One region of the Cellulomonas taurus genome, then DNA from elsewhere that is predicted to be linked to it. Evidence: riboswitches for the same ligand, from Rfam matches in the RefSeq annotation. Region 1 holds a riboswitch; the other holds the start of a gene.
The links. A riboswitch is a leader RNA that binds a small molecule or an ion and turns the genes downstream of it on or off. The one in region 1 is predicted to bind thiamine pyrophosphate.

Region 1 (10,587 bases):
CGCGGTGGTGTCGCTGACCCCGCCCATCCCGAACACCAGGTCACCGACCGCCACCCCGTCGACGCCGTCCCCGACCTCGTCCACCACACCGGCTGCGTCCCGCCCGGGGATCACCGGGAACTCCAGCGGGATCATCTGCGCCGCCAGCCCCTGGCGCAGCTTCCAGTCGATGGGGTTCACGCTCACGGTGAGGGTCCGGATCCGCACCGTGCCCGGGCCGGCGTGCGGCTCGGGGGCGTCCTCCACCCGGAGCACCGAGGGGTCGCCGTACTGGTGGTACCGAGCTGCGCGCATGAGAGTCCTTCCGTGATGCGGATGCGATGCACCCGACGCTACGCCTGGCCCAACACTGTCGCCCGAACAGGTGATCGGTCGTTCACCCGTGTGCCACCGACTTCCCACCCGCCCCGGGTACTTTCACCCTCGAAACTGCCGTTTCTCCTCTTCATCGCGGTGATGTGATCCGCCTCACACCGACTATTCCGACCACCCTTCGGGTTTTCGCCGATCAGGTCGGATGACCAAGCGGCCCCACCGAGGAGACGGCATGTCCCACCCCGAGTCCGAGACAGTCCAGCCGAGACACTGGTTCGCCGACCGTTCATTGGTGGTGAAACTCGGCGGCACGATCGGACTGTTGGCGCTGGTCGCGGCGACCATCGCCGGGGTCGCGACCTCGCGGCTGCTGTCGATGTCCAGCCAGCAGGACGCGATGTACGCCGAGGGCGTCCGGCCGCTGGTCGCGGTCGCCGATCTGCAGCAGGCCTTCACGGCACAGCGACTCGCCTACGTGCGGATGGCCTCCAGCGATGCCGAGCAGATCCAGCAGAATCTCGCCACCATCGCCGACCGTGAGGGCACGATCGACGATCTGATCGGCACCCTGGACGCGGAGTGGGAACTCAGCGACGTCGACGACCAGATCGCTGCCTCCATCGACGCGTACCGCTCTGTCGCCGAGGACACCTACCTGCCCTTGATCGAGGCGAACGACCCGACCGCTGCCGATGTGGCCAACTCCGATCTGCTCAAGGCCGGTCAGGACGCGGACAAGCTGCTGGACCAGGCGTCGGACGAGGCGGGTGCCCGCGCGGACGAGATCGCCGATCAGGGCACCGCGCTGGCCCGGCAGTCGGTCATCGCGGTGTGGGTGGCACTGGTGGTCGCCCTGCTGGTGGTCGGCGGCATCGCCGTCGCCGTCATCCGTCAGGTGCTCACCGGGGTGCGCGCCGTCGAGCAGTCCCTGGACGCGGTCGCCGCCGGTGACCTGACCTCCCCGCCGTCGGTGCGCGGCGCGGACGAGATCGGCCGGATGGCCCGCGCCCTGGGCTCCGCGCTGAACCGACTCCGGCGCACCATCGCCGGTGTGGTCGAGGCATCCCAGACCGTCGCGTCGGCGACCGAGCAGCTGTCCGCGTCCTCCACCCAGGTGGCATCGAGCTCCCGGGAGACGGCGACCCAGGCCGGGTCGGTCGCGGCCTCCGCCGAGCAGGTGTCCCGCAGCGTGCAGACCGTCGCCGCCGGGGCCGAGCAGATGGGTGCCAGCATCCGGGAGATCGCGCAGAACGCCACGGAGGCAGCGAAGGTCGCCACCGCCGCGACCGCGACCGCCGCCACCGCCGACAACCAGGTCAAGCAGCTCGGCACCTCCAGCCAGGAGATCGGCAACATCGTCAAGGTGATCACCTCCATCGCCGAGCAGACCAACCTGCTCGCCCTCAACGCCACCATCGAGGCAGCCCGGGCCGGTGAAGCGGGCAAGGGCTTCGCCGTGGTCGCCGGGGAGGTCAAGGAGCTGGCCCAGGAGACCGCCAAGGCCACCGACGACATCGCCCGGCGCGTCGAGGCGATCCAGAACGACACCCATGCGGCGGTGGCGGCCATCGAGGAGATCACCCGCACGGTCGACTCGATCAACTCCTACCAGACCACCATCGCCGGGGCGGTGGAGGAGCAGACGGCGACCACCGCGGAGATCTCCCGCTCGGTGACCGAGGCGGCGACCGGATCGGGTGGCATCGCCGCCACCATCGCCTCGGTGGCCGACTCGGCCGACGCCTCGACCCAGGCGCTGGTGCAGGTCGACTCGGCGGTGAACGAGCTGGCGCGGATGGCGGAGTCGATGCGCGAACAGGCGTCGATCTTCAAGGTCTGATCGGGGTCACCTCGCTCGATGACGCTCCCGACCCGGTGGCGCGGTGGGTCGACCGCCGCGCCGCCGGGATCAGCTCCCCCGATGCCCCTGACACAGGGACGCCAGCGCCTGCGCCGCCGCGCGTCCGGTGGCGTCGGCCTGGGCGTCGTCCCGTGTGCTCAGCCAGCCGAGCGCGATCCCGGTGGCGGTGGCGACCACGAGCCCGGCGACCGCGTCCAGCGGCACCGACCAGGACAACCCCCGGCTCTGGCTCCATTGACCGATCATGTCCTGCACGCTGGTCAGCACCATCAGGCGGGTGCTGCTCGCCGTGGCCGGGCTGCGGCGGGCGACCACCGCGATCAGCTCGTGGATCAGCAGTTGATAGCCGGGGTCCCGGCGCAGGTGGGCCGCATACCCGAGGAACGCCGCCTCCAGTCCGGCGTCCGGTCGCATCAGCTCCGCGGATCGCCCCTGCTCCCCCACCGCGATCCACGCCGAGATCAACGCCCGTCGGATCTCCCGCTCCAGCAGCGCCGCGTAGAGGTCGTCCTGCGCGGTGAAGTAGTAGTGGAAGGCACCCAGCGGCAGCCCCGCGGTCCCGGTCACGGTCCGAGTGGTCGCTGCTCGCACCCCGCCGGAGCGCATCACCTGGACCGCGGCGTCGAGCAGGGTCTCGCGTCGTGCCTCGGCGAGCCGAGTGGCTGCACTGTCCTCGTCCACCGGCGGAGCTTAGGACGGCATGGAGCCGAACGATCAACCGTGCAGGTCCCAGCGATGAGACGAGGGTGTTCGGCCGCGCACTCCTGTGCGTAGCTTGTGCCCATGACCAGCCGCAGCAGCCTGCTCCTCACCGTCGGCGTCGTCGGTGTCCTCGCCCTGACCGCGTGCTCCGCCGAGGACGCACCCGCCGCCGATCCCGCCCCTGCCGCACCGGCTGCCGCTGAGGCCACCGCCGCCGAGGACGCCCCCACCGCCGCGGAGACCGACGCCGACACCGACTCCGCCGGTGCTGTGATCACCTGCGCCGAGATCGAGCCTCTGGCAGCACCGATCACCGCAGGTTTCGCCCTCTCCCCCGACGACTCCTCGGAGGACGCCACCAGCACGAGCTGCGTCTGGGTGAACGACGCCGTGGCTTCCGCCTCCACCGACCTCACCGCCTACGCCACCCTGAGCGTCACCGTGGACGGCACCACCTGGTCCGCCGACGAACTGGCCACCGTGCCCGGCGTCAGTGACGACCCCCGTGCCGCCACCCTGGGTGGTCGGATCCTGATCTTGGGCGAGGGCGAGACCCTCGGCGAGGTCGGTTCGGTGCAGGTGCTCTACCCGAGGGGAACCGTCACCGTCGTGGCGACCGGCGCCATGCTGACGGTGCCCGAGGCAGCCGACATGCCGGTGGACGACGTGATCGGGGTGGCGGTCGACGTCGCCGAGCTGCGCGACTGAGGTCACCTCGCGCCGCTCGGCCCGCGGCGGCGCAGGTCAGCCCGCGGTGTCCGTGCGCCCCGACCGGTGGTGCCGCCGCAGCACCGGGAGCAACACCGCCAAGCACAGACTCGCCGAGGCGGTCTGTGCCCGCTGCCACCAGCCGAGTCCGGTCGGGTCGGCACCCAGGTTGTCAGCGATCGACAGTCCTGCCGTCACCAGACTGGTCGCCGCGTACAGCAGCACCGGCAGCCACCAACCGACGGACACCCGCCCGCCACGACGACGCCACCCGATCAACAGCCCGGCCAGCAACACCGCCAGCGCGATCAGGGCCGTCGTCGCGATCAGGCTGGTCACCGAGTGCGCGGTCCCCGCACTCGCCACCCCATCGGCCTCCGCACACCCGGCGTCCACCGACGGCGCGCACGGCAACGGACTGAGCACATCCGCGATGGTCCCGATCCCGAACAGCAGCACCGGGATCGGCGCCAACCGCGCCCACCGCGTGTCCAGCCGCGGCCGCCCCCACCACAGCAGCCCCGCCGCGACCACCGCCGCCACTCCGGCGAACCCGTCGCTCAGCGCGAACACCACCCGCGTCGGTTGATCGCTGGCCGCCAGCTCCGACTGGAACGCCACCGCCGGGTCCAACGGGAACCCCAGCAGCGCCTCCCACGGCACCCCGGTGTAGGCGATCGCCCCCAGCAGCAGCAACCACCCGGCCACCCGCCACCGCGTCTCGCTCATGCGCAGACTGTCGCACGACCGGCTGTCCGCCGCGTCCCGGCCTCACCCGGCGGCCCAGAGTCCGGCGAAGTGCGAGATCGGGCCGTTCCCGCGCCCGACGCGCAGGTCGTCGGCCGCGGCGATGCTCTGCAGCAGCCATGCCTTCGCCGGACGGATCGCCTCCGACCAGGTCGGCGCCTGCACGCGACGCGTGGCCACGGCCGAGGAGAGCGAGCACCCGGTCCCGTGGGTGTGGGTGGTCGCGATCCGATCCCCCGGGAACTCGTCGACGGTGCCGGTCTCGGCATCCACCAGCGCGTCGGGGGCGTCCGGACCGGCGAGATGGCCCCCCTTCGCCAGCACCGGCACCCCGTACGCGGCGGACAATCGGTGGGCCTGGTCGAGTGCGTCGCGCCAGGTCGCTGCCACGTCCTCGTGCACCAGCACCGCCAGCTCGGCCAGGTTGGGCGTCACCAGACCGGTCAGGCCGACCAGGGCGCGCATCCGTTCTTCGGCCTCCGGCTGCAACAGCCGATGACCACTCGTCGAGACCATGACCGGGTCGAGGACGACCACCGGCGGGCGGACGCGGCGCAGCCAGGCATCGACCACCTCGATGATCGAGGCGTCGAACAGCATGCCGATCTTCACCGCATCGATCTCGACGTCGTCGCTCACCGCGTCGAGCTGCTCCGCCAGGAACGCCACGGGTGGGACGTGGACGCTGCGGACCCCCCGAGTGTTCTGGGCGACCAGTGCGGTGACCACCGCCATGCCGTAGCCACCGTTCGCGGCGATGCTCTTGAGGTCCGCCTGGATGCCCGCCCCGCCCGAGGGGTCCGTCCCCGCGATGCTGAGCACCCGGGGGATGCAGGTCGGGCGCGGTGGAAGCCGCGTCGTCCCGGTCATCGGTGCTCCGGCGTGGCCCAGGCCCGTGCGAGCTCGGCAGCGGCGGCCCTGGCGTCGGGTGCAGCACAAATCCAGGACACGACGGCGGCTCCGGCGAACCCCGCCGCGCGCAGGGCGGGCACGTCCTCCGGTGTGACGCCGCCGATCGCCACCGCGGGCAGCGACGACACCGATGCGAGGTGCCCCGCCGCGGCGATCCCGAGGACCGGCGGCGCGTCCGGCTTCGAGGAGGTCTGATGCACCGCCCCGATGCCGAGATAGGTGACCCGGCCCGCACCGCTGGCCGCCTCGGCGATCTGGGCCCTGCTGCTCGCGCTCAGCCCGATCACGGCGTCCGGACCGACCATCTCCCTGACCGCGACCGGAGGGAGGTCGCGCTGCCCGATGTGCACCCCCGCCACACGCGCCCCGCGCGCACGGGCCGCCAGATAGACATCCACCCGGTCGTTGACGAGCACGTCCACGTGCGTCGGCAACCGGCGGGCGAGCTCCTCGGCCAGCTGGAGCATGTCTGCGGCCTCCGCGTCTTTCGCGCGGAGCTGCACGGTCGTCACGCCACCCCGGACGGCGGCCAGGACGGTGTCGACCAGGTCACGCCCCGCAGCAGCCGACTGCGCGACATCGGTCACCAGGTACACCGACAGGTCGGGCATCATGCCGCCTCCGTTCCGGCGAGCACGCTGACCCGGGCCCGGTCGGCGACCTCCTGCTGGTCCACCGCGTCGAGGGCGTCGAGCAACTGGACGGCGAAGCTCCCCGGCCCGGCGGACCGTGTCGCCGCGCGTTCCGCCGCGATCCCGACGACCACGTGCGCCGCTGTCGCCGCCTCCAGTGCGGACCGGTCCCCGGCGCTCGCGCAGAACGCGGCGACCACCGCTCCGAGCGCGCACCCGGCACCGGTCACCCGGGTGAGCAGCGGGTGCCCGTTCGCGACCGCGATCGTCCGCTCGCCGTCGGTGACCAGATCGGTGGGTCCGGAGACCGCGACCACGATCCCCCGGTCCCGCGCGAAGGGCCGGGCCGCGATCAACGCCGCCTCCGGGCCGTCGATCGCCTCCACCCCCCGACCACCGCCACTCCCATTGGTCAGCGCCAGGGTCTCGGAGGCGTTGGCTCGGACCACCGTCGGCGTCATCGCCGCCAGGTCGTGCGCGAGCGCCGTGCGCACCGGCAGCGAACCGATCGCCACCGGATCGAGCACCCACGGCGTGCCGGCACCCCGCGCGGAAGCAGCCGCCTCCCGCATCGCCGCGCGCTGTTCCGCGGAGGGGGTGCCCAGGTTGAGCAGCACCCCGTCAGCCACGCCGGCGAACGCTCCGGCCTCCTCCGGGATGTCGACCATCGCGGGAACCGCGCCCAGTGCCAGCAGCACGTTGGCGGTGAACCCGGTGACGACCGTGTTGGTCACGCACTGCACCAACGGGGCCCGGTCGCGGACCGCCGCCAGCAGCGTTCCACAGGTGTCGACGAGCTGTTCGGCACGGATCTGACCGCTCGTCCGCCGGGTCATCCCTTCACCAACCCGCCGTCGACGACCAGGTTCTGGCCGGTCACCGCCCGTGCCCAGGGCGAGGCTAAGAACAGCACCGCGTCCGCGAACTCGGCCGGCGTGGTGACCGACCGCAGCGGCGTCCCGGCGGCGATCGCCTCGAACACCGGTTCCGGGGTGGCCGCACTGGCATCGGTGGTGCGCAACAGACCACCGCTGACCATGTTCACCGTGACGCCCCGCGGGCCGAGGTCCTCGGCGAACGTCCGGGTCAGCGACAGCAGGGCCGCCTTCGCTGCTGTGTAGTCGTGGTACGGCACCACCGGGTGCTGGAACAGGTTCGTGCCGATGGTGATCACCCGTCCCGACCCGAGCCGGTCGAAGCCGGGCAGCGCCGCCTGGGTCGTGTTCAGTGCGCCCTGCACCGCCCCGCTGAACTGTGCCGAGAACGACCCGAAGTCGATCGCGTCGGCCGTGGCCCGGGCGTCTCCGTTGAAGGAGAAGTCGACCAGTGCGTTGTTGACCACCGTGGCGACCGGATCGCCGAACGCACGGTGGGCCGCCTCGAACAGCGCGTCCACCTGCTCGCGCTCCCGCACGTCGGCCTGCACCGGCAGCGCCCGACCGGGGAACCGGTCGGCGAGTTCCTGCGCGCCGTCCCGGCTGACGCGGAAGTCCACGATCACTCGCGCACCCTGGCGCAGGAAGGCGTGCGCGATCGCCCGGCCGAGCCCGCGCCCGGCGCCGGTCACCAGGACCACCTGGTCAGCGAGGCCCGGCGCACCCCTTCGCGTAGCCGGGTCGGTCAGGGGATGCGAGGAGGTCATGGCACTCATCTGGGGCCTTCCGGTCGACGACGAAGGTCGGCCAGGGGCAGCCCGAACGTCGCCTCGACCGTCGGACCCGGTCGAGCGTCGAGCGCGCGCTGTCAGCCACGGACATTCCCTTCGCCAGCATGATCTGGATCAGGTTCGACGGGTGTGATCTCAGCCGCAGGCGGCACCCCGTGTCACTGCCTCGAGCATAGGGGCGTTCTGTCCCCGCGGGCCCGGATCGTGCAGGTCGGCCGGGATCGCCGGCGCGCGGACCCCCCGGGACCCGCACGCAGAAAACCCCCGGCCGGAGTCTCTCCGACCGGGGGTTTCCCGTTATCACTAGCGTGCCTTGTTCGGCTAACTTTCCCACCACGTGGTGCGCATCTACCGGTCAGTGGCTGAGTACAGGCTGGAGGTGATGATGTGTACAAGCCGGGCTGCTAGCCCGCTGCTGACGCACTTGACCGCGCCACGAAGGGCGGGCGCGACCATGGACATGCGCGACGACGTCCTCATAGTTCTGCAGCTGAATCGGGCGCACCCGACCGCCGTTGCAGAACGTGCTCGACTTTTGACCCTCGGTCTCAAACCACGCCACCGTTGGTCTTGGTTCAGAACTCGGGGAGCGAGACGAGGTTGTTGGTCCACTGCCTGTCAGCCCGGGTCCGCAGGTAGGGCGTGCCGCCGCTCGGATTCACGGTCACCACTGGGACCTGCGACGTCCCGGTGCCAACGAACGCCGCGCCGCCCTTGTCGATCCATTCGACGACCACGGATTTGGCGTTCGAGTCGACCTTGCCGTTCTCGATGCCGACCCACCGCACGTGGCGTCGTTGATTAGAGCGCGCACTCCGATCGTGGCACGCGAAACCGGCACGAAGAGGCGGTTTCGCGTGCCACGATCGGATTTGCTGAGCGGCCTCTCCCTGTGCTCCGGCGAGTCCTACGCCCCGTACGCACACAGCTCAACCGGCGGCGACCCTGTGACCGGCTCGGAGCTCAAGTTCTTTGCAGCGGAACGACGGACCAGTTCGGCGCGGCGCGCAAGCTCAGATCGACAGGCCGACGTTCACGAGCGTGCGCGCCTCGTAGACGAGCACATCGTTCTGGTCGTCCTGACTCATGTGATCCGGGAGCTCCGGAAGTACCGACACGTGCTCGCCGTCCGTGTCGACGACGACGAGGTCGGAGTACTCATCGCTCACGAGTCGAGCCAGCTCCGGGGAAAACCCGTTGCGGAGCAGGCAGATCAGGTACGGGTCGGCGGTCCCATACTTGATCTGCTGGTACAGAGTCAGGTCGATCAAGCCAAGTGCGTTGAGGATCTCGACGTACTTCATCAGCCGGAAGTCGACGAAGTCCTGCTCGGCTTTGATGCGCACCACGGCGAGGTTGATCTTGCCCGCGGTGGACTTGCGCCTCATGTCAACCCAGAGCTTGAGGACACCGTCCCCGTACGTCTCCTCACCCCACTTCGACCCGACGTACGCCAACGGCTGGTCCATCCGGTTCCAGTACGCGACGAAGTGAGCGATGAGGAGCTTGAACGGCTCGTTGCGGGTACGCCAGCCGAGGAACATGCTGTAGAACTTCCGGGCCTCCTCGTGCTGCTGAATCCGGCCGAGGTCGTCGCCATCGTCGAGCTCGACACCGCGAAGGAACACGTCGCAGACCGCGTCGATCACGGACCGCACATCGACGAGAACGGGTTCCAGGCGCATGCGGTCGACCCGGGCCTGGATCTCGTGCTCGAAGTCGAAGATGTCGAAGTCCCGCACACCGTTGCGGAAGCACAGGACGCCTACCTCGGTCTCGGCGGAGCGTGCGTCCGGCACCTGGACGAGGTCCGGTTCGATGTTGTTGAGGTACTCGAGCTCGCGAGCGCGGCTGTCGGAGTCGCCGGCCGCTTCGAGCAACGGGTTGGCGACGGTGTCCTCGACGGAGCGGGCGAGGTTCGCGACCCGGCTGAGGAAGTTACTGACGTTCCAGTTGCTTCGCGCATAGCTGGACGGCACGAGGTAGATCCGCGGTTGCAGGAGGTTGAGGTTCTCCCTGCGCGGGTCGAACACTTCCCGGAATCGGGCAACCCGACCGATCAGGTTCCGGAACGCCGACCGGGACAAGTACCCACGGCCATGGGCGGGGGTCATCAGCACCAGGCAGTCGGCGGGCGTGTTGACGCCTTCCAGCAGGGTCGATGTCGTCACGAGCAGGCGCCGCTCGTCGGAACGGTCGGTGCGGAACAGCATCTCGATGTACTGCCGTAGGACGTCAGGGATCTGCCCGTGGTGGAACAGCACCCCGGACTTGATCGCGGTGATCAACGAGTACCTGGGGTCGATGAGGTCACCGACGGCTCGTATGGCACGCTGCGCCTGAACCGACATCACCACGGCCCCGCGTCGCTGCGCGATCCGCAGCGAGAGGTGCTGGGCGTCACGGGGACGGTTGACGTACACGAGCGTGCGATGCTCAGCCCTAGATAGGACCGCGTCGACCTCGTCGGAGGGCACGGATCGCCCGAGCGGGATCATCCGATCCAGGAACTGGTCGTAGAGCTCTTCGTGGGAACCAGGTTCGGCGTGCACGAGCCGCTCAGCCTTGACGTGCTCGTTCACCGCACGGGACTTGGCCCGCACGTCAGCGCCGCCGACGTGCCGAAGCATGTCGGGCTCCGCCATGAACGGCGTGTAGTACGTGATCGCGAGGTCCTTGTTACGGCCGCTAGCGATCAAGATGGCCTGGGACAGGTCGATCGGGCGGGTGCCCTGAGGCAGCAGGTTGTGGGCCTCGTCGACGAGGAGCTGGTCGAGCTTTAGGTCCGGGTGGTCGGCGAACAGCCGCTGGAGGCGCTCCTGGGTCATCACCGCGACGAACCGCTCCTCGCCTGTGTACGCGTCCGGGTGGGTGAGCACCCGGATGCGCGATGCCTGGATCCGTGGGTCGCTGATAATCACTTGGCGCGTCTGGGCGATCAACGCCCGGCTAGGCACAATCACGCACGTGGCCGCGTCCAGCCGGCGGACAATCTTCTCGATCAGCATCTCGGACTTGCCGTACGAGGTCGGTGCGACGATGAT
Region 2 (21,234 bases), 180 kb from region 1:
ACACCCTCAGCTGGCTGATGAGCCTGCTGGTCGGCGGTGTCGGTGCTGTCGTCCTGATCTACTGCTCGGCGTACTTCAAGGAGCACGCCTCCGCCCTCGGCCGGTTCAGCGGTGTGCTCACCGCCTTCGCCGGGGCGATGTTCGGCCTGGTCACCGCGGACAACACCCTGCTGCTGTTCGTGTTCTGGGAGCTGACCACGGTCTTCTCCTACCTGCTGATCGGCCACTACCACGAGCGCAAGGCGTCCCGTCGGGCCGCGATGCAGGCCATCGTGGTCACCACCGCCGGTGGTTTGGCGATGCTGGTCGGCGTCATCTTCATCGGCGAGGCGGCGGGCACCTACAGCCTCTCCGCGACGTTGGCGGACCCGCCGCACTCGGCGCTGGTCACCGCCGGGGTGGTCTGCCTGCTGATCGGTGCCGCGACCAAGTCCGCGCTGATCCCCACCCACTTCTGGCTGCCCGCCGCGATGGCTGCGCCGACCCCGACCAGCGCCTACCTGCACGCCGCCGCGATGGTGAAGGCCGGTGTGTACCTGGTCGCCCGGTTCGCCCCGGCGTACTCCGAGCTGACCGTGTGGCGCTGGTTCATCGTGATCCTGGGGCTGGGCACGCTGCTGCTCGGCGGCTACCGGGCGCTGCGCCAGCACGACCTCAAGCTGATCCTGGCCTTCGGGACCGTGAGCCAGCTCGGTCTGATCGTGCTGCTGGTCGGCTACGGCACCCGCGCGACCGCCCTGGCTGGGCTGGCGATGCTCGGTGCGCACGCGATGTTCAAGGCGGCGCTGTTCCTGGTGGTGGGCGTGGTCGACGCCGCCACCGGCACCCGCGACCTGCGACGGCTGTCCGGGGTGGGCCGCGCGCTGCCGCTCACCGCCTGGGCCGGTGGCCTGGCCACCGCGTCGATGATCGGCCTGCCCCCCTTCGCCGGGTACGTCGGCAAGGAGGCGGCCCTCGAAGCGCTGGCCCACGACGCCGACCCCCTCGGCATGGTCGTGCTGGTCGGCGTCGCGATCGGCTCCGCGCTCACCGTGGCCTACGGTCTGCGGCTCTGGTGGGGTGCGTTCGCCACCAAGCCGGTGATGTCGGTCGCCAAGGTGCGGATGATCACCGCCGCCGAGGCCCGGCTGCCGGTGCCGGAGACCACCGACCCGAAGGAGCTGCTGGAGGAGCCCGCGCCGGTGGGTCGCCCGTCGCTGGTCCTGGTCTGGCCCGCGATGCTGCTGGCGCTGCTCGGTGTGGTCGTGGCGCTGGTGCCGCACTTCGGCGAGGAACTGCTGGCCCCGCACGCTGACCAGTACCCGATCGGCGAGGCCGGGCACCTCACGCTGTGGGGCGGCTTCGGGCTGCCGGTGCTGGTCACCATCGCCGTGCTCGGCTCGGGCGCCCTGATGTTCTGGCGCCGCAGCCTGGTCGAGCAGTTCCAGGCGGCACTGCCCCGGGTGCCGGAGGCGGACCGGATGTACCGCCGCCTGATGCGCCGACTGGACGACCTCGCCGCCGACGTCACCGCCCAGACCCAGCGCGGTTCGCTGCCGCTGTACCTCGGGTCGATCCTGGTGGTCTTCGTGCTCGGCGTCGGCATCCCGATGCTGCGGCTCACCTCGCTGCCGAAGGACACCGTGCGGTGGGACGAGCCCGCGCAGGTGGTCTTCGGCCTGTTCATCGCCCTGGCGGCGATCCTGGTGGCCCGCGCTCGTCGCCGGCTCAAGGCCGTGATCCTGCTGGGTGTGGCGGGCTACGGCGTCGCCGCCCTGTTCCTGCTGCAGGGTGCGCCGGACCTGGCGTTGACCCAGGTGCTCACCGAGACGCTGACCCTGGTGGTCTTCGTGCTGGTGATGCGCCGCCTGCCGCCGTACTTCTCCGATCGGCCGCGGACCAGCTCGCGCTGGGTGCGGCTGGCGATCGGCCTCGCGGCGGGACTGACCGTCGGCGGACTGGCGCTGGTGGTGCCGGGCGCGCGGGTGCACAGCCCGGTGTCGGTGGACTTCGCCGCCGAGGCCTACGAGTTCGGCGGCGGCAAGAACATCGTCAACGTGACCCTGGTCGACATCCGCGCCTGGGACACCATGGGCGAGATCTCGGTGCTGCTGGTCGCGGCGACCGGTGTCGCCTCGCTGGTGTTCCTGCGGCGCCGCTCCGGCGCGATCTACCGCGCCGGTGAGGCATCCGAGACCCGCCAGGTCTGGACCGGCACCGGGTCCAGCGACCCGCAGAGCGCCGTGCGCAACCTGCCGATCTCGGAGAGCCGCCGGGCCGCCTACCAGCCGCGGGAGTGGCTGCGCTCGGCGCGGACCCTGGCACCCCAGCGCCGCTCGGTGGTGTTCGAGGTCGTGGTCCGGCTGCTGTTCCACACCATGATCGTGTACTCGTTGTTCCTGCTGTTCTCCGGGCACAACAACCCGGGCGGTGGCTTCGCCGCCGGTCTGGTCACCGGCATCGCGCTGATCGTGCGGTACCTGGCCGGTGGCCGGTACGAGCTGGGCGAGGCCGCTCCGGTGCAACCGGGTCTGCTGCTCGGGTCGGGGCTGTTCCTGTCCGCGGGTGTCGGGCTGGTCGCGCTGCTGGCCGGTGGCTCGGTGCTCCAGTCCTGGATCATCGACCTGCACCTGCCGCTGATCGGTGACATCCACCTGGTCACCTCGCTGTTCTTCGACATCGGCGTGTACCTGGTCGTGGTCGGGCTGGTGCTGGACATCCTGCGCAGCCTGGGCGCCGAGCTGGACCGGCAGGCCGAGGCGGCCGGTGAGGGCTACGAGCTGGTCGTCGGTGGTGACGCCGAACCCGGCGAACCGGTGAAGGACCCCTTCGCCGCGATCCGCGGCGCCGCCGCCACGCACAACCGACCGACCGGAGGTGACGCATGATCGACATGAGCCCGAACCTGGTCCTGGTCGCCGTGATCGTCGTGCTGGTCACCGCCGGGGTGTACCTGCTGCTGGAGCGCTCGCTCACCCGGGTGCTGATCGGCGTGATCCTGCTGGGCAACGCCGCGAACCTGCTGTTCCTGATCGCCGGGGGCCGCGCCGGTCGCCCGCCGATCGTCGGGGACGCCCCGGTGGAGGAACAGGCCGATCCGCTGCCGCAGGCCATGGTGCTGACCGCCATCGTCATCACGCTGGCCACCACGGCCTTCGTGCTGGCCATGGCGTACCGGTCCTGGCAGCTGCACCGCCACGACGAGGTCCAGGACGACATCGAGGACCGCCGTATCGCCCGCCTGGCAGCCCGCGACGAGCGGGCCTTCGACGACGCCGACACCGAGGACACCATCGACACCCTGGACGAGCAGGCAGCCGAGACCCGCGACGAGACCGACGACAGCGAAGCCGGAACCGCGGCGGGCCCGACGGCGGACAACGAGGTGGACCACGCATGAGCGAGTTCTCCTGGTTGGTGCCGCTGCCGGTGGTCGTGCCGCTGTTCGGTGCCGGACTGGCCCTGGCGCTCTACCGCCGACCCCGGCTGCAACGGATCATCTCCGTGGTGGCGCTCAGCATCGTGCTGGTCGTCGCGGCGGTGCTGCTGGTCGCCGCCGACTCCGGCCCGGTGGTGGTCGACATCGGCAACTGGGCGGCCCCGGTCGGCATCGACCTGGTCGCCGACCGGCTCAGCGCGCTGATGCTGACCGTCTCCGCCGCCGTCACGCTCTGCGTCCAGCTGTACTCGCTGGCCCAGGGTGAGGCCGACGGTGACGAGGCAGCCCCGGTGTCCATCTACCACCCGACGTACCTGATCCTGACCGCCGGGGTGGCGAACGCCTTCCTCTCCGGCGACCTGTTCAACATCTACGTCGGCTTCGAGATCCTGCTGTTCGCCTCCTACGTGCTGCTCACCATGGGCGGCACCGGCGAGCGGATCCGCGCGGGCAGCGTCTACGTGGCGGTCGCGCTGCTGTCGTCGGTGCTGTTCCTGATCGCCATCGCGATGATCTACGCGGCCACCGGCACGGTGAACCTGGCCCAGCTGGCCGAACGACTGCCGGAGATCGACTCCGGGGTCCGGCTGCTGCTGCAGATCCTGTTGCTGCTGGCCTTCGGGATCAAGGCGGCGATCTTCCCGCTGTCCGCCTGGCTGCCCGACTCCTACCCGACCGCCCCGGCGCCGGTCACCGCGGTGTTCGCCGGGTTGCTGACCAAGGTCGGCGTCTACGCCATCATCCGGGTGCAGACCCTGCTGTTCCCGGACGGACGACTGAACGACGTGCTGATGTGGGCGGCGCTGGCCACGATGGTGGTGGGCATCCTCGGCGCCGTGGCGCAGGACGACATCAAACGACTGCTGTCCTTCACCCTGGTCAGCCACATCGGGTACATGATCTTCGGCATCGCGCTGGGCACCCAGACCGGGTGGTCGGCGGCGATCTACTACGTGGCCCACCACATCACGGTGCAGACCACGCTGTTCCTGATCTCCGGCCTGATCGAGCGCCGCGGCGGGACGACCTCGCTGGACGAGCTGGGCGGTCTGGCCAAGGCGGCCCCCCTGCTCGCGGTGATGTTCTTCATCCCGGCGATGAACCTGGCCGGCATCCCGCCGCTGTCCGGCTTCCTGGGCAAGGTGGGCCTGATGCAGGCGGGCACCCAGCTCGGCACCCCGCTGGCGATCACCCTGGTGGTCGGCGGGGTGGTCACCTCACTGCTCACCCTGTACGCGCTGATCAAGGCGTGGAACAAGGCGTTCTGGCAGAACCCGCCCGCGCCGCTGCCGGACACCACCCTGCCGCGGGGCATGGTCGGGTCGGCGGGCGCGCTGGTGGTCTTCGGCCTGGCGCTGACCGTGTTCGCCGGGCCGCTCTACGGCTACGCGGACCGGGCCGCCGAGGCGCTCACCGACCGGCAGTACGTCGAGGCGGTGCTGCCCAACGGCGAGCGCGGTGAGGGTGACTCCGCCGAGGTCGCCCGGTCGGCCGGTCCGTCGTCGCTGCCGTCCCCGACGTTCACACCCGACCCGGAGGGGACGCCATGAGCCGCAAGCCGAAGCCGAGCCTGCTGCGTCAGTGGCCCACGATCGCGTGGCTGACCGTGGTGTGGGTGCTGCTCTGGGGTTCGCTGAGCTGGGGCAATGTGATCGCCGGGCTGCTGATCGCGGTCGCGGTCACCGGCCTGCTGCGGATGACCCCGGTCGACTTCCACGGCCGCGTGCACCCCTGGGGGGTGGTCGTCCTGGTCAGCCGGTTCGTCTGGGACCTGTTCAAGGCCTCGTTCGAGGTGTCCTGGGTGGCGCTGCGCCCCCGGCACACCCCGCACGGCGCGGTGATCGGCGTGCAGCTGCGGTCGCACTCCGACCTGTACCTGACCATCACCGCCGAGCTGTGTTCGCTGGTGCCCGGATCGCTGGTGGTCGAGGCGCACCGCCTGACCGGCAAGCTCTTCCTGCACGTCCTGGACGTCGACCAGGTCGGTGGCATCGAGGCAGCCCGTAAGGTCGTCCTCGACCAGGAGGAGCGGGTGCTCCGGGCGCTCGCCTCGGACACCGAGCTGCGCGAGGCGGGACTGGAACCGCATCGGCGCCGTCGTCAGGAGGTGGCGGCATGACCGTCGTCGTGATCGTCAGCGCCGTCCTGCTGGCTGCGGCCGGGGCGATGGCGCTGATCCGCGCCGAGAAGGGTCCGTCCATGCTGGACCGGACCATCGCCCTCGACATCGTGGTCAGCGTCCTGGTCGCCGCGATCGCCCTCTACGCCGCGGTGGACCGCCGGGCCGACGTGGTGCCGATCCTCGTGGTGCTCTCCCTGGTCGGCTTCATCGGCTCGGTGACCATCTCCCGCTTCGCCTCGGTGGAGCCGGAGGGCGAGGGCCGGGTCCGTACTCGCGAGGAGATCGCCGCCGAGGAGGCCGAACGGATCAAGGCCGAGGAAGAGGCGGAGGCCGAACGCCGCGCCCGCCGGGCCAAGGACGCCGAGCACGTCGCCAAGGACCACCCGGAGGGGCACTGATGAACTGGGACGCCATCGCGGACGTCGCCTCCGCCATCTTCCTGCTCGGCGGCGCCGCCCTCGCCTTCGCGGCCGGGGTCGGCGTGCTCCGGTTCCCCGACCTGCTGTCCCGGATGCACGCCGGGACCAAGCCGCAGGTACTGGGCCTGGTGCTGGTGCTGGTCGGCTTGTCGCTGCGGCTGCGGGACGGGTCAGCGGTCTGGGCGCTGGTGCTGGTCGCGCTGTTCCAGATGCTCACCGCGCCGGTGGCCGCCCACCTGGTGGGCCGGGCCGGTTACCGCACCGGGAAGGTGCGCGACGACCTGCTGGTGGTGGACGAGCTCACCGAGGCGCAGGAGCGGGCCGTCCAGCACGCCGAGGAGGCGGCAGCCTCGAACGAGGGTGCCGCCCCCAAGGCCAACGACAAGGGCTGATCAGTCCGCCTTGCCCGGCAGGTGTCGCCCGTCGTTGACCCGCTTGCTGAAGTGCGCGGTGCCCCGGGTCGCCATCACCCGGGCCAGCGACACCACCGCACCGGTGATCGCGGCGGCGGCCACCACCTCGCCCAGGCGGCTGTCGCCCGGGTTCTCCGGCTGCGGCGGCTCGTGGCCGAGGGTCTTCTTCCAGACGGCGGTCAGCGCCTTCTGCGCCACCCACGCCACGGCACCGGCCACGATCAGCCCGGTGACCTTGGCCAGGGTGGACTCGTTCTGCTCCTCGTCGGACACGGTGCGACCTCCAGAGTGGGTGGGGCTTGCGGGTGTCCACGCTAGCCGGAGCCGGGTGCAATCGCAGGTCGCACACGGTGTACTGTCGGCGGCGAACGACAGGGGAGCGTCCCGGGCCGGCAACGGCCCGACCGGCGCTGAGAGTGCGGACGGACCGCAGACCCTCACACCTGATCCGGTTAGCACCGGCGTAGGGAGTCGAGACATCTCTCCCCGTCCTGGCACACCCGTGTCCGGGCGGCCCCCTCGGTTACTCATCGAGGAGGAAGCAATGCGCACGATCCTGGGGGCGGGCTTGGTGATGGCCCTCGCCGCGTGCTCGGTCACCACCCCGACGGCGGACGAGTCGTCGTCCGACGGCGGCACCGTCACGCTGGTCACCCACGACTCCTTCCACCTGAGCGACGGGCTGCTGGCCGACTTCGAGCAGCGGACCGGGCTGACCGTGAAGCAGGTGGCACCCGGTGACGGCGGTGCGCTGGTCAACCAGCTGATCCTGACCAAGGACAGCCCGTTGGGCGACGTGGTCTACGGGATCGACAACAGCTTCGCCACCCGCGCCATCGACGCCGGGGTGTTGCAGCCGTACACCTCCGAGGTCCCGGCCGCCGCCGACGCCGCGCAGTACGCCCCGGATGACTCCGGTTCGTTGACCGCGGTGGACATGGGCGACGTGTGCCTGAACGTGGACACCGTCTGGTTCGCCGATCACGGCCTGGCGGCACCGACCACGCTGGATGACCTGACAGCGCCCCAGTACAAGGACCTGACGGTGGTCACCAACGCGGCGACCAGTTCCCCGGGCCTGTCCTTCCTGCTCGCGACCATCGGCGCCAAGGGCGAGGACGGCTGGCAGGCGTACTGGTCGGCGCTCAAGGACAACGGGCTCAAGGTGGCCGAGAGCTGGTCGGACGCCTACTACTCCGACTTCTCCGGTGGCGGTGGCGGTGGGTCCCGGCCGATCGCGCTGTCCTACGCCTCCTCCCCTCCGGAGACCGTCACCGACGACGCCACCGGTCCGACCACCGCGGCGATGCTCGACACCTGCTTCCGCCAGGTCGAGTACGCCGGGGTGCTCGAGGGGGCGCAGAACCCGGAGGGTGCCCAGCAGTTGATCGACTTCCTGCTCTCCGACGAGGTCCAGGAGGACATCCCCGGCTCGATGTACATGTACCCGGTGTCCTCGACCGCGAGCCTGCCGGACACCTGGCAGCAGTGGGCGCCGCTGTCCGACGACCCCTGGACCGTCGACCCGGCCGAGATCTCCGCGAACCGGGACGACTGGGTGCGCACCTGGACCGACCTGGTGGTCGGCTGACCCATGCCCGGCCCCGCGCAGCCGCCGAGTGCGGAGTTCCTGAGGCGTCCCGGACGACCGGTCCCTCGGAGACTGCGCACTCGGCACCTCGCCTGGACCCTCGCGGCGACGGTCCCGCTGGTGTTCCTCGGGGTGTTCTTCGCCTGGCCGGTGCTGTCGCTGGTCGGCCGGGGGTTCTGGGACGGCGGGCCCGACCTGTCCGGCTTCGCGGAGGTCTTCGGCCGCCCGCGGACCTGGCGGATCATCGGCCTGACCCTGGCGCAGGGCGCGATCGGCACCGTGGTCTCGGTGCTGCTCGGCATCCCGGGGGCGTACCTGCTCTATCGCTGCCGGTTCCGCGGTCAGGGGGTGCTGCGGGCATTCGTCACCATCCCGTTCGTGCTGCCCACCGTGGTAGTCGGCGTCGCCTTCCGGGCGTTGCTGCGCGACAACGGCCCGCTCGGGTTCCTAGGGCTGGACGGCAGCTTCACCGCGATCATCGCGGCGCTGGTGTTCTTCAACTACGCGGTGGTGGTGCGCACCGTGGGCGGCCTGTGGTCCCGGCTGGACCCGAGGCCGGAGCAGGCGGCCCGGTCCCTCGGTGCCGGACCGGCGCGGGCCTTCCTCACCGTCACCCTGCCGGCGCTCGCCCCGGCGATCGTGTCGGCGGCCTCGCTGGTGTTCCTGTTCTGCGCCACGGCCTTCGGCACCGTGCTGGTGCTCGGTGGCCTGCGGTTCGGCACCGTGGAGACCGAGATCTGGATCCAGACCACCCAGTTCCTCGACCTGCGGGCCGCCGCCGTGCTGTCGGTGGTGCAGGTGGTCGTGGTCGGCGCCGCGCTGGCGGTCGCGGGCCGGGCGCGCAGTCGCCGGGAACGGGCACTGGCGCTGGTCGAGGCGCCGACGGCACCGACTCGGCCGCATCCGGTGCCGACCGTCATCACCGCGCTCACCCTGGTGCTGCTCGCGCTGCCGCTGATCGCGCTGGTCACCGGGTCACTGCGGGTCGGTGACGGCTGGGGGGTCGACCACTACCGCGCACTGGCGACCACCGGGGGCGACTCGGCCCTGACCGTCACCGTGTGGGAGGCACTGCGGAACTCGCTCGCGGTGGCCGTCGACGCCACGCTGCTCGCGGTGCTGGTCGGCGGCTTGGTCGCCCTGGTGGTGTCGCGGCGACCCCGGCACCCGGTGCTGCGCCGGACGGTGGCGGTGCTGGACGGGGCGTTCATGCTGCCGCTCGGGGTGTCGGCGGTGACCGTGGGCTTCGGCTTCCTGCTGGTGATGGGCCACCCGTTCGGGATCAGCACCGATCTGCGCACCAGCGGCATCCTGGTGCCGATCGCGCAGGCGGTGGTCGCGGTGCCGCTGGTGGTGCGGACCGTGCTGCCGGTGCTCCGTGCGATCGACCCCCGGTTGCGTGAGGCGGCGGCGACCCTGGGCGCCGGGCCGGGTCGGGTGCTCGCCACCATCGACCTGCCGGTGGTGCTCCGCTCGCTGGGGCTGGCGGTCGGCTTCGCCTTCGCCGTGTCACTCGGTGAGTTCGGCGCGACCAGCTTCCTGGCCCGGCCGGATCGGCCCACCCTGCCGGTGGTGATCTTCCGGCTGATCGGGCTGCCCGGCGCCGACCGGTACGGGATGGCCCTGGCGGCGAGTGTGGTGCTCGCGGTCCTGACAGCGGGGGTGATGGCGCTGGCCGAACGGCTGCGCGGATTCGGAGGCGAACTGTGACCCACGACGGTCTGCGGGTGAGCGACCTGGTGGTCCGCTACCCCGGTGTCACGGCGGTGGACCGGGTGAGCCTGACCGTGGAGGTCGGGCGGGTGCTGGCGCTCCTCGGCCCCTCGGGCTGCGGCAAGTCGTCCCTGTTGCGGGCGGTGGCCGGACTGGAACCGGTCGCGGCCGGGTCGATCAGTTGGCGCGGCCGGGACATCGCCGGCGTGCCGACCCACCAGCGCGGCTTCGGGCTGGTGTTCCAGGACGGTCAGCTGTTCGGGCACCGCACGGTCGGCGGCAATGTCGCCTACGGTCTGCCGCGCGGCCCCGAGCGGGCTGCCCGGGTCGCCGAGTTGCTGGAACTGGTCGGCCTGCCCGGCTACGCCGACCGTGCGGTGGGCACCCTGTCCGGTGGCGAGCGACAGCGGGTCGCGCTGGCGCGCTCGCTCGCCCCACGACCCCGGTTGCTGCTGCTGGACGAGCCGCTGTCGGCCCTGGACCGGGGCTTGCGCGAGCGCCTGGCCGACGATCTGCGCAGTGCCCTGGTGGCGACCGGCACCACCGCGCTGTTCGTCACCCACGACCAGGACGAGGCGGCCACGGTCGCCGACCGGGTCGCGGTGATGTCCGCCGGCCGGCTGGTGCAGACCGGCAGCCCCGAACAGCTGTGGGCGGCACCGGCGACGGCCGAGGTGGCCCGGTTCCTCGGCTACCGCACCGCGCTGCCCGGCCCGGACGGCACCCGGGTGGTGGCCGAGGGCGGTTGGGCGGTCGTCGCGCCCGACGCGGTGCCCCCCGCCGCGGGCGCCCGGTCCGGTGAGCCGCCGATGATCGCCGCCACCGTCACCGGTCGTCGCACCCGCCGTGGCCGCCCCGAGGTGGTCGCCGACCTCGACCCGCACTCCGCGGCGACCGGCCTGGCGGGTGACCCGCTCGCCCCGGTGGCGGCCCGACCGCCCGCGGACCGGATGCCGGAGGTGGGCGAACGGGTGTGGTTGACCGTCGACCCGCACGCCTCGGCGGTGCTGGCGGACTGACGCCGCTACCGTCGCGGCATGCCGCTGCTGGAGATCATCGGGTGGACCGGTTCGGTCCTGGTCGTCGTGTCGCTCATGCAGGCCCGGGTGCTCCGGTTCCGCGTGCTCAACCTGGTGGGGTCGCTGATCGCCACCGGGTACAACATCTGGGCCGACATCTGGCCCTTCGCCGCGATGAACGGCGTGATCGCGCTGATCGACCTGTACTGGATCTGGCGGCTGCTGCGGGAGCGGCACGACACCGATGCCTACCGGGTGATCGAGGTCGGCCCGTCGGAGGCGTACCTGCGCCACGTCACCGCGGTGCACGCCGAGGACATCGCCCGGTTCTACCCGCGGTACTCCGGCGACGGCACCTGGGCCTACCTGGTCCTGCGCGGTGACGAGACCGTCGGCATGGTCGTGCTCCGGGACACCGGCGACGGAGTGGGGGAGGTGCTGCTCGACTACGTGACGCCGCGGTTCCGCGACTTCGCCCCCGGGGAGTTCGTCTACCGCCGCAGCGGCGTGCTTGCGGCCACCGGCCTGAGCGAGCTGACGGCCCACCCGCACACCGACGCGCTGCATCCCTATCTGACCCGGGTCGGCTTCACCCCCACTCCCGATCACAACACCTGGACCCGCCCGATCACGCCCTGACATCGGATCGCCGTTACTCTAAGTTCGTGCACCCGAACTCTCGTCGTCTGGTAGCCCTCTTCGGCCCCGCCTTCGTCGCCGCCATCGCCTACGTCGACCCGGGCAACGTCGCCGCCAACCTGACCGCCGGTGCGCGGTACGGCTACCTCCTGCTCTGGGTGCTGGTCGCCGCCAACGCGATGGCGGTGCTGATCCAGTACCAGTCGGCCAAGCTCGGCATCGTCACCGGCGACTCGCTGCCCGGAGTGCTGGGCCGGCGGATGCGGCGCGGTCCGCGGCTGGCGTTCTGGGCGCAGGCCGAGGTGGTCGCCGCCGCCACCGACATCGCCGAGGTCGTCGGTGGGGCCATCGCCCTGCACCTGCTGTTCGGCCTCCCGCTGGTCTGGGGCGGGCTGATCGTCGGGGTGGTCTCGATGCTGCTGCTCGCCACCCAGGACCGCTACGGCCAGCGCCGGTTCGAGGCAGTGGTGACCGCCCTGCTGCTGGTGATCGTGGTCGGCTTCCTGGCCGGACTCGTGGTCGGCCCACCGGACCCGGCGGAGATGCTGGCGGGTCTGGCACCCCGGTTCGCCGGCACCGACTCCGTGCTGCTGGCCGCCTCCATGCTCGGTGCCACCGTGATGCCGCACGCGATCTACGTGCACTCCGCGCTCAGCCGTGACCGCTTCGGCCGCACCGACGACGCCCCGACCCGGCACCGGCTGTTGCGCGCCAGCCGGTGGGACGTGGTGACGGCGCTGGTCGTCGCCGGTGCGGTGAACATCGGCCTGCTCCTGGTCGCCGCCGCCAACCTGCGCGGGGTGGACGGCACCGACACCATCGAGGGCGCGCACGCCGCGATCAGCGACGCCCTGGGCGGTGGGGTCGGCCTGGTGTTCGCGGTCGGGCTGCTGGCCTCCGGCCTGGCCTCCACCTCGGTCGGCTGCTACGCGGGTGCGGCGGTGATGGAGGGGTTGATCCACCGCCGCATCCCCCTGCTGGTCCGGCGCGCGATCACCCTCGCCCCGGCACTGCTACTGCTCGGCCTCGGCGCGGACCCGACCTGGACCCTGGTGGTGAGCCAGGTGGTGCTGAGCTTCGGCATCCCGTTCGCGGCCATCCCGCTGGTGAAGCTGAACGCCGACCGACGACTCATGGGCGAGCACGCCAATCGTCGCGGCCTGCAAGCGGTGCTGATCGTGGTCGTCGCCCTGGTCGTCGCGCTGAACCTGGTGCTGCTGGTCCTGCTCGGAACCGGGTCCTAGGCGTCCTGCGCCGGATGCGCCGCCCCGCGCGGAATCACCATCGGCGTCCCCGCCAGCGGGTCCGGCACCACCAGGCACGGCAGGCCGAACACCGACTCCACCAGCTCCGCGGTCACCACCTCGGCGGGGCGGCCCTGGGCCACGACCGCGCCGTCGGACATCACCACCAGGTGCGTGGCGTACCGGGCGGCGTGGTTCAGGTCGTGCAGCACCGCCACCAGGGTCGCCCCCTCCTGGTGCAGCCGGGCGAACAGATCCATCAGCTCGATCTGGTGGGCGATGTCCAGGAACGTGGTCGGCTCGTCCAGCAGCAGGATGCCGGTCTGCTGGGCCAGGGCCATCGCCACCCAGACCCGCTGCCGCTGGCCGCCGGAGAGCTCGTCCACCGGCACCGCCGCCAGCTCGGTCACCCGGGTCGCCGCCATCGCCTCGGCCACCGCCCGACGATCGGCCTCCGACTGCTGCCGGAACAGGTTCTGGTGCGGATAGCGGCCGCGGGCGACCAGATCGGCGACCGTGATCCCCTCCGGCGCCAGCGCGCTCTGCGGCAGCAGCCCCACCCGGCGCGCCACCTCCTTGGTCGGCAGCCGGTGGATCGACCCGCCGTCCAGCAGCACCTCGCCGGCGGTCGGCTTCAACAGCCGGGCCAGCGACCGCAGCAGGGTCGACTTGCCGCAGGCGTTCGGCCCGACGATCACCGTGAAGGAGTCGTCCGGGATGCTCAGGCTCAGGTCGGTCGCCACCGTCTTCCGGTCGTAGCCCAGGGTCAGCCCGTCCGCCCGCAACCGCTGCTCGTTCACCATCGACGTCGCGCCTCCCGCACGATCAGGGTCAGCAGGTAGATCCCGCCGAGCACCACCGTCACCACACCCACCGGCACCGCCGTCGGCAGCACGTGCTGCGCGATCAGATCGGCCCCCAGCAGCAGCACACCACCGGTCAACGCCGACGCCAGCAGCGGCAGACCCGCCGACCGGGTCAGTCGCCGCGCGATCTGCGGTGCCGACAGCGCCACAAAGGCGATCGGCCCGGCGCTCGCTGTCACCGTCGCGATCAGCGCCACCCCGAGCACCACCACCGCCAGCCGGGTCGTCTCCACCCGGAGTCCGTGCGCCCCCGCGGCGTCGTCACCGAGCTCCAGCTGCCGTAGGGGACCACGGACCGCCCAGATCAGCGGCGTGAGCACCGCGAACACCGCGAAGGCGGGCAGTGCCTGGGACCACCCGGTCAGCGAGATCGACCCCGCGCCCCAGATCGACGCCGCCATCGCCACCTCGGTCTTCGCCCGGAGCAACAGCCACACGTTCACCCCGTGCAGCATCCCGGTCACCCCGATCCCGACCACGATCAGCCGGAAGCCCTGCACCCCGTCCCGGTAGGCCAGCAGGTACACCACCAGCGCGGTGGCCAGTCCGGCGATCAGCGCCCCGGCCGACACCCCGAGCGTCCCGGTGCCGACGACCGTGGTCACCAGCAGTACCCCGGTGTACGACCCGGTGGAGAACCCGATCACGTCCGGCGACCCGAGCGGATTGCGGGTCAGTGACTGGAACAGTGCCCCGGACACCCCGAGCGCCGCCCCGAACACCAGCGCCACCAGCACCCGTGGCAGCCGCCACTGCACCACGATCGTGCTGGCGAAGCCCTGATCCGTGACCAGCGCCCGCACCACCTCCGGCACGCTCAACGGGTAGTCGCCCAGCCCCAGTGCGACGACGGCGAGCAGCAGCGCCACCACCGTCAGCGCCGTCACGGCGATCTGTGCCCGCACAGTCCGCACAGTCCGCACGGCCCTCACAGCCCGCTCGCCTTCCGCCGCCGCACCAGCGCGATCAGCACCGGCGCCCCGATGAAGGCCGTCACCACCCCGACCGGCAGCTCACCCGGCCAGAGCAGCACCCGCGCCGCCACATCCGCGAGCAGCACCAGCACCGGCCCGGCCAGCGCTGACAGCCCGAGGATCCAACGCTGATCGGGTCCGACCAGCCAGCGCACGATGTGCGGCACCATCAGCCCGACCAGCGTGATCGGGCCGGCCATCGCGGTCGCCCCGCCGGCCAGCAGGGTGATCGCCGCGATCGACAGCCCACGGGTCAGCCGCACCGACGTGCCCAGTGCCGTCGCCAGGTCCTCGCCCAGTCCGAGCGTGTTCAGCGCCCCCGCCACCAGCGCCGCCAGCACCAGTCCCACCCCGATGAAGGGCAGCACCGGCAGGATCACCGCCCAGCCACGCGCCTGGAACGATCCGGACTCCCAGGTCAGCAGCACCGCGAACCGCTCCTGGTCCGCCAGGCGCAGCGCCCCGACGACCCCGGTCAGCACCGCGCTGATCGCCACCCCGGCCAGGGTCAGCTGCACCGGACCGGCATGGGAGCGTCCAGCCGACCCGACCAGGTACACCGCCAGGGTCGCCGCCAGCGCACCGGCGAAGGCGAACCAGACGTACCCGCTCGGCCGAGTCACCCCGACGACCACCACGCCCATCGCCACCGCGAAGGCGGCGCCGCTGGTCACCCCGAGGATGCCCGGGTCGGCCAGCGGGTTGCGGGTGAGGCCCTGCATCAGACCGCCCGCCACCGCCAGCCCGGCACCGACCGCGATGCCCAGCACCGTGCGCGGCACCCGCAGCCCGACCACCGCCGCCCGATCCGGTCCGGCGACGTCACCGCCGGTCAGTGCCCGCCCGACGGTGCCCAGGTCCACCGGCCGCGACCCGACGGCCAGGCTCAGCCCGATCGCCGCGACCATAAGGACCAGCAGGACCGTCAGCGCGACCGTGCGGCGTGCGGGGGAGTGGACCGTCACCCGTGGTTCCCGCTCGTCATGAGGCTAGGCTAACCTTCCCAGGCATTCGCCCGACGATGACGCTGATCTCCGCGCTCCGGGCGTCCACCACCGAAGGGTTCTGCGATGAAGTCCACCCGTGTTGCCGCCGCTCTGGCAGCGGTCGCCGTCCTCGCGCTCAGCGCCTGCTCGTCCGGCGACGACTCCGGCAGCGAGGCTACCGCCACCGACCGGAGCAGCACCGGCGCCGACGCGGGCAGCTTCCCGGCCACCGTCGACACCAAGTTCGGCGAGGTGACCGTCGAGTCCACGCCGGAACGGATCGTCGCCCTCGGCTGGGGCGATGCCGAGACCGCCCTGTCGCTCGGCTACCAGCCGGTGGGCGCCTCGGACTGGCTCGGCTTCGGTGGTGACGGGGTCGGGCCGTGGGCCGAGGGGGAGTACGACGAGTCGCCGACCCTGATCGACACGCTGGAACCCTCCTACGAGGCCATCGCCGCCCTGAAGCCCGACCTGATCCTGGACGTGAAGTCCTCCGGCGACCAGGACCGCTACGACCGGCTGTCCCAGATCGCCCCGACGGTCGGCGTTCCGGAGGGCGGCGACTCCTACCTCACCACCGGTCAGCAGCAGCTCGAACTGATCTCCGCCGCCCTCGGCGTCCCGGAGAAGGGCCAGGAGCTGGAGCAGCAGCTCGACGACGCCTTCGCCACCGCCGGCGAGCAGCACCCCGACTGGGAGGGCAAGACCATCGCCGCCGCGACCCGCACCTCCGAGGGCTGGGGCGCGTACATCGAGGGCGGCGACCGGGTCGACTTCCTGCAGAACCTCGGCTTCGTCCAGTCGCCGACCATCGCCGACCTGCCGGTGTCCTCCTCCGGCTTCAGCGTGGACATCTCGGACGAGCAGCTCGACCTGCTGGACGCCGACCTGATCGTCGCGTTCCCGATCTTCATCGACACCACCGAGATCACCGATGACCCGCAGTGGCAGGCGATCCCCGCGGTCGCCGACGGCCGGGCCGTGGTGATCGACGGCGACCTGTCGTCCGCCTACTCCCTCGGCACCATCGGGGCGCAGCTGTACGCGCTGGACAACCTGGTGCCGAAGATCGAGGCGGCCCTCGGCGACTGAGTCGCACCGAGCACGGCTCGCACTACCGACAGCCTCCGACCGCACCGCGCGGGCGGGGGCTGTCCCGGGTTGCGTCGCGCGGCTTGCCTCGCCTTGTTCCCCGCCTCGCCGGACGCTGGGCACCCGATGACCCGGTAGCTAGCTTCTTGTAGTGGGACTACAGAAAAGGCGCAGCCCTCCAGCTGCACGCTGGCCTGCACGTCTCTCAGCAAGCTGTAGTCCGACTCCAATAACTAGTGGTGTTCTCGCTCCCTCTTCTCCACACCCCGCCCCGCCCGCCGTCCACAATCTGTAGTGGCGCTACAGTGACTACGTGTCTCCCCAGGTAGCGGCGCCGCACCCCGCCGCCGGACCCGCCGTCATCGACCACCTGCCCGACGGCCGCTCCCGCCGCGCCGCCGCCACCCGCCGCGCCATCGGCCGTTCGGCCGGGCCGCTGTTCCGGCAGCTCGGCGTCGACGGCACCGCGATCACCGCGGTGGCCGCAGCGGCCGGAGTCGGGGTCCAGACCGTCTACTACCACTACCCGACCAAGGCAGCCCTCCTGGTGGGTGCGCTCGACGCCGCCGTCCACGGAGTCGACCGTCGCGACGCCCGCCCCCGGCTCCTCGACCTGGCCTGGGCGGTCGGTGCTCGCGCCGAACCCGACCCCCAGCGTCGACTCTTCCTGCACGTGCGCGGCTGCGCCGACCTGCTCACCGCCGGAGCCGAGCTCACCCAGCTGCTCCGTGCCCAGGCCGCGGGCGACCCGGACCTCACCGCCGTGGTGGCCGAGGAGGACGCGGCGCACCGTGCCCTGCACCGGGCGCTGATCGACTCCCTCGGCCGCGAGCTCTCCCACCTGACCACACCGGATCAGGCGGCCGACGTCCTCTCCCTGGTGCTCGGCCCCGAGTCCTGGCAGTCGCTGGTCGCCCGCGCCGGATGGAGCCGCCTCGCCTGGGCGCGGTGGGCGCACCGCATGGTGCTCGCCGAGCTGCTCGGTCCCGCCGGCTCCACCGACTGACGCGCGCGGCTTGTGCCGGCCGCTCGGACGCGCACACGCGGCGTTGACCGCTCCGGCTGACGCGCGCGGCGTCGACCGCTCCCGGGGCGCACCCCCGGATGAGCCCCCTGTCGGTGCCGTGTGCGACCCTCGGAGCCGCGCCCAGCCGCTTCCGCGCCGACCGTCCTAGCCGAGGAGCACGCCGTGTCCGAGTCGATCGTCATCCGTGGTGCCCGAGAGAACAACCTGCGCGACGTCGACCTGGACATCCCCAAGCGCAGTCTGACCGTCTTCACCGGAGTGTCCGGCTCCGGCAAGTCCTCCCTGGCCTTCGACACCATCGCGGCGGAGTCCCAGCGTCTGCTGAACGAGACCCACTCGGCCTTCGTGCAGAACTTCCTGCCGCAGTCGGCCCAGCCGGACGCCGACTCGATCACCGGGCTGACCGCCTCGATCGTGGTCGACCAGGAGCCGATGGGCGGCAACATCCGCTCCACCGTCGGCACCGCCACCGACGCGTACACCATGCTGCGCCGGATCTGGGCGCGGGCCGCGACCCCCACGCTGGGCACGCCGATCGCCTTCTCCTTCAACGACCCGCGCGGCTGGTGCCCGACCTGCGAGGGTGCCGGCAGCGTCGCCGCCATCGACGAGGACGCCCTGGTCCACCCGGAGCTCAGTCTCAACCAGGGCGCGATCGACTTCCCCAACTACCAGGTCGGCGGGTGGTACTGGCGCGCCTTCGCCGACACCGGATGGTTCCCGGTCGACGTGCCGGTCCGGGAGTTCACCGCCGAGCAACGCGCGCTGCTGCTGCACGGCCCCACCCCGCAGGGCGGCGCCAAGGCCAAGCCGGTGAAGGTCGACATCGGCGGCGTCCAGATGACCTATGAGGGCCTGCTGCCCAAGCTGCGCCGTTCCGCCCTCGCGAAGAACCTCGACCAGCTGCAGCCGCATCTGCGGGCTGCCGTCGAGCGGATCTCGACCCGGGGTGCCTGCCCCGAGTGCGGGGGCGCGCGGGTGAACGCCGCCGCCCGCTCGGCCCAGATCGCCGGGACGACCATCGCCGACGCCACCGCCATGCAGGTCACCGACCTCGCCGCCTGGATCCGCGCCGTCGACGCCCCGACCGTCCAGCCCCTGCTGGACGGGCTGGCCGACCGGCTGGACGACCTGGTCCGGATCGGCCTCGGGTATCTGAGCCTGGCCCGGGAGAGCACCAGCCTGTCCGGCGGTGAGTCGCAGCGGGTCAGGATGGTGCGCCACCTCGGCTCCGCGCTCACCGACATCACCTATGTCTTCGACGAGCCGAGCACCGGCCTGCACCCACACGACGTGCACCGGATGAACGAGCTGCTGCGCGCGCTGTGCGTCAAGGGCAACACCGTCCTGGTGGTCGAGCACAAGCCCGAGGTGATCGCCATCGCCGATCAGGTGGTCGACGTCGGACCCGGCGCCGGTGGCGCGGGCGGCCGGATCGTCTTCCAGGGCACCGTCGACGGCCTGCGAGCCTCCGGCACCCTCACCGGCGACCACCTCAACCGGCACCAACCGCTCAAGACCGACCCGCGCACCCCGACCGGCGCCCTCCCGATCCGGCACGCCACCCGACACAACCTCCGTGACGTCAACATCGACATCCCCACCGGGGTCCTGGTCGCCGTCACCGGGGTCGCCGGATCCGGCAAGAGCTCGCTGATCCGCGGTGTCCTGCCGCAGCAGTACCCGGACGCGGTGATCGTCGACCAGGCCACCACCCGCGGGTCCCGCCGGTCCAACGCCGCCACCTACACCGGGATGCTGGACCACATCCGCAAGGCCTTCGCCAAGGCCAACGGGGTCAAGCCCGCCCTGTTCAGCGCCAACTCGGAGGGCGCGTGCCCCGCCTGCGGTGGCCTCGGGGTGATCTACACCGAGCTCGGCACCTTCGAGTCGGTGAAGACCCCGTGCGAGACCTGCGGCGGCCGCCGCTTCACCCAGGAGGTCCTCGACCTCACCCTGCGCGGTAGGTCGATCGCCGACGTGCTCGAGATGCCGGTGGTGGCGGCCCGGGAGTTCTTCACCGAGAAGCCGATCGCCGCCGTGCTCACCTCCCTCGACGACGTGGGCATCGGGTACCTCACCCTGGGCCAGCCGCTGTCCACCCTGTCCGGCGGTGAACGCCAACGGCTCAAGCTCGCCATCGAACTCGGTTCCCCCGCCGACCTGTACGTGCTGGACGAGCCGACCTCGGGCCTGCACATGGCGGACGTCGACCGGCTGATCGTGCTGCTCGACCGGTTCGTCGACGCCGGTTCCACGGTGATCGTGATCGAGCACAACCTGGACGTCATCTCCCGTGCCGACCACGTCATCGACCTCGGACCCGGTGCCGGGGCCGACGGCGGCACCATCGTGTTCAGCGGTCCGCCCACCGACCTGGTCCACGCCCCCGACTCCCGCACCGGCGCCGCCCTGGCCGCGCGGCACGGCTCCTGACGCACCGGCCGCCCAGCCTTGGCCGCCCGACTCTGCCCCTGACCCACTCGCCGCCCAGCCTTGGCCGCCCGCCAGGGTTCCTGATGCACGTCCCACTGCCTCGCGACGCGCCCCGCCCCGCCTCCGCCCCACGTCGTCCCGATCGGATGTGTACGCTCGTACGCATGACCGAGTACTTCGCCGACGACCCGCGCACCAACCGCGAGCGGATGCTCGCCGGCGAGCTCTACATCGCCGACGACCCGGACAGTCAGGCCATCTCCCGCCGCGCCCTCCGGCTGCTGGAGGAGTACCGGGTGCAGTTCATCGCCGCCGACTTCGACCGTGCGATCGCCACCCTGCGCGAGGTGGTCGGCACCCTCGGGGACGACGCCTGGATCAAGCCGCCGCTCTCCGTCGACTACGGCGAGAACCTGCACGTCGGCGCGCGGACCTTCATCAACTACAACCTCACCGCTCTGGACGTCGCCGCCATCACCATCGGCGAGGACTGCCAGATCGGCCCCAACGTCCAGCTGCTCACCCCGACCCACCCCATCGAGCCGCAGCCGCGCCGGGACAAGCTGGAGGCCGCGCGACCGATCACCCTGGGCGACAACGTCTGGCTGGGTGGGGGCGTCATCGTCTGCCCCGGGGTCACCATCGGTGACAACGCCGTGATCGGCGCCGGCTCGGTCGTCACCAAGGACATCCCGGCCAACGTGATCGCGGTCGGCAACCCCGCGCGCGTGCTGCGCGAGATCTGATCGTGCCCACCCGTCGACACGACCCGGACCGGCGCTCGCGGATCATCGACGCCTGCCTCGACGTGATCGCCGCCCACGGCGTCTCGGGCACCAGCCACCGCAAGGTCGCGGCCCTCGCCGACGTCCCGCTGGGATCGATGACCTACCACTTCGACGGCCTCGACGATCTGCTCCTGGCTGCCTTCACCCGGTTCGCCGAGCAGCAGAGCACCCGGTACGCGGAGCACCTGGCCGACAGCGACGACGTGCGATCGGCCGTGGTCGACCTGATCCGGGACAACCTCACCGACCAGCGTGACCTGATCCTCGCCCAGGAGCTCTACACCCTCGCGGCGCGGGAGCCGTCCTTCCGGGTCCTGACCAACGCGTGGATGTCCCGCAGCCGAGCCACCCTGGAGCGGTACCTCGACCCGCTGACCGCGCGGATGCTCGACGCCGTGATCGAAGGGGTCACCCTGCACCGCGCCCTGGACACCGAGGAACCGGATCCCCGCCTGGTCGAGGAAGCGGTACGCCGGATCACGGCCAC

Region 2: it holds a riboswitch for thiamine pyrophosphate, as region 1 does, so the genes downstream of both, HGK68_RS15260 (thiamine ABC transporter substrate-binding protein) here and HGK68_RS00165 (3-oxoacyl-ACP reductase) in region 1, are expected to answer to the same signal.

What each region holds. Positions count from the first base shown of each region.
Region 1 covers NZ_CP051884.1:31,012-41,598, reverse strand. The annotation lists gene HGK68_RS00205 (NADP-dependent oxidoreductase) at 1-294, opposite strand, end outside; gene HGK68_RS00200 (methyl-accepting chemotaxis protein) at 548-2,155, shown strand; gene HGK68_RS00195 (TetR/AcrR family transcriptional regulator) at 2,225-2,857, opposite strand; gene HGK68_RS00190 (hypothetical protein) at 2,960-3,586, shown strand; gene HGK68_RS00185 (DUF998 domain-containing protein) at 3,623-4,315, opposite strand; gene thiD (bifunctional hydroxymethylpyrimidine kinase/phosphomethylpyrimidine kinase) at 4,358-5,203, opposite strand; gene thiE (thiamine phosphate synthase) at 5,200-5,859, opposite strand; gene thiM (hydroxyethylthiazole kinase) at 5,856-6,713, opposite strand; gene HGK68_RS00165 (3-oxoacyl-ACP reductase) at 6,710-7,519, opposite strand; TPP riboswitch at 7,617-7,709, opposite strand; gene HGK68_RS16310 (DUF3892 domain-containing protein) at 8,119-8,331, opposite strand; gene HGK68_RS00155 (DEAD/DEAH box helicase) at 8,557-10,587, opposite strand, start outside.
Region 2 covers NZ_CP051884.1:3,279,397-3,300,630, reverse strand. The annotation lists gene HGK68_RS15295 (Na+/H+ antiporter subunit A) at 1-2,867, shown strand, start outside; gene HGK68_RS15290 (Na(+)/H(+) antiporter subunit C) at 2,864-3,379, shown strand; gene HGK68_RS15285 (Na+/H+ antiporter subunit D) at 3,376-4,968, shown strand; gene HGK68_RS15280 (Na+/H+ antiporter subunit E) at 4,965-5,537, shown strand; gene HGK68_RS15275 (MrpF/PhaF family protein) at 5,534-5,938, shown strand; gene mnhG (monovalent cation/H(+) antiporter subunit G) at 5,938-6,351, shown strand; gene HGK68_RS15265 (DUF4235 domain-containing protein) at 6,352-6,645, opposite strand; TPP riboswitch at 6,736-6,859, shown strand; gene HGK68_RS15260 (thiamine ABC transporter substrate-binding protein) at 6,917-7,963, shown strand; gene HGK68_RS15255 (ABC transporter permease) at 7,967-9,673, shown strand; gene HGK68_RS15250 (ABC transporter ATP-binding protein) at 9,691-10,695, shown strand; gene HGK68_RS15245 (hypothetical protein) at 10,714-11,334, shown strand; gene HGK68_RS15240 (Nramp family divalent metal transporter) at 11,361-12,578, shown strand; gene HGK68_RS15235 (ABC transporter ATP-binding protein) at 12,575-13,381, opposite strand; gene HGK68_RS15230 (FecCD family ABC transporter permease) at 13,375-14,358, opposite strand; gene HGK68_RS15225 (FecCD family ABC transporter permease) at 14,373-15,326, opposite strand; gene HGK68_RS15220 (iron-siderophore ABC transporter substrate-binding protein) at 15,489-16,496, shown strand; gene HGK68_RS15215 (TetR family transcriptional regulator) at 16,810-17,502, shown strand; gene HGK68_RS15210 (ATP-binding cassette domain-containing protein) at 17,686-19,959, shown strand; gene HGK68_RS15205 (sugar O-acetyltransferase) at 20,124-20,705, shown strand; gene HGK68_RS15200 (TetR/AcrR family transcriptional regulator) at 20,708-21,234, shown strand, end outside.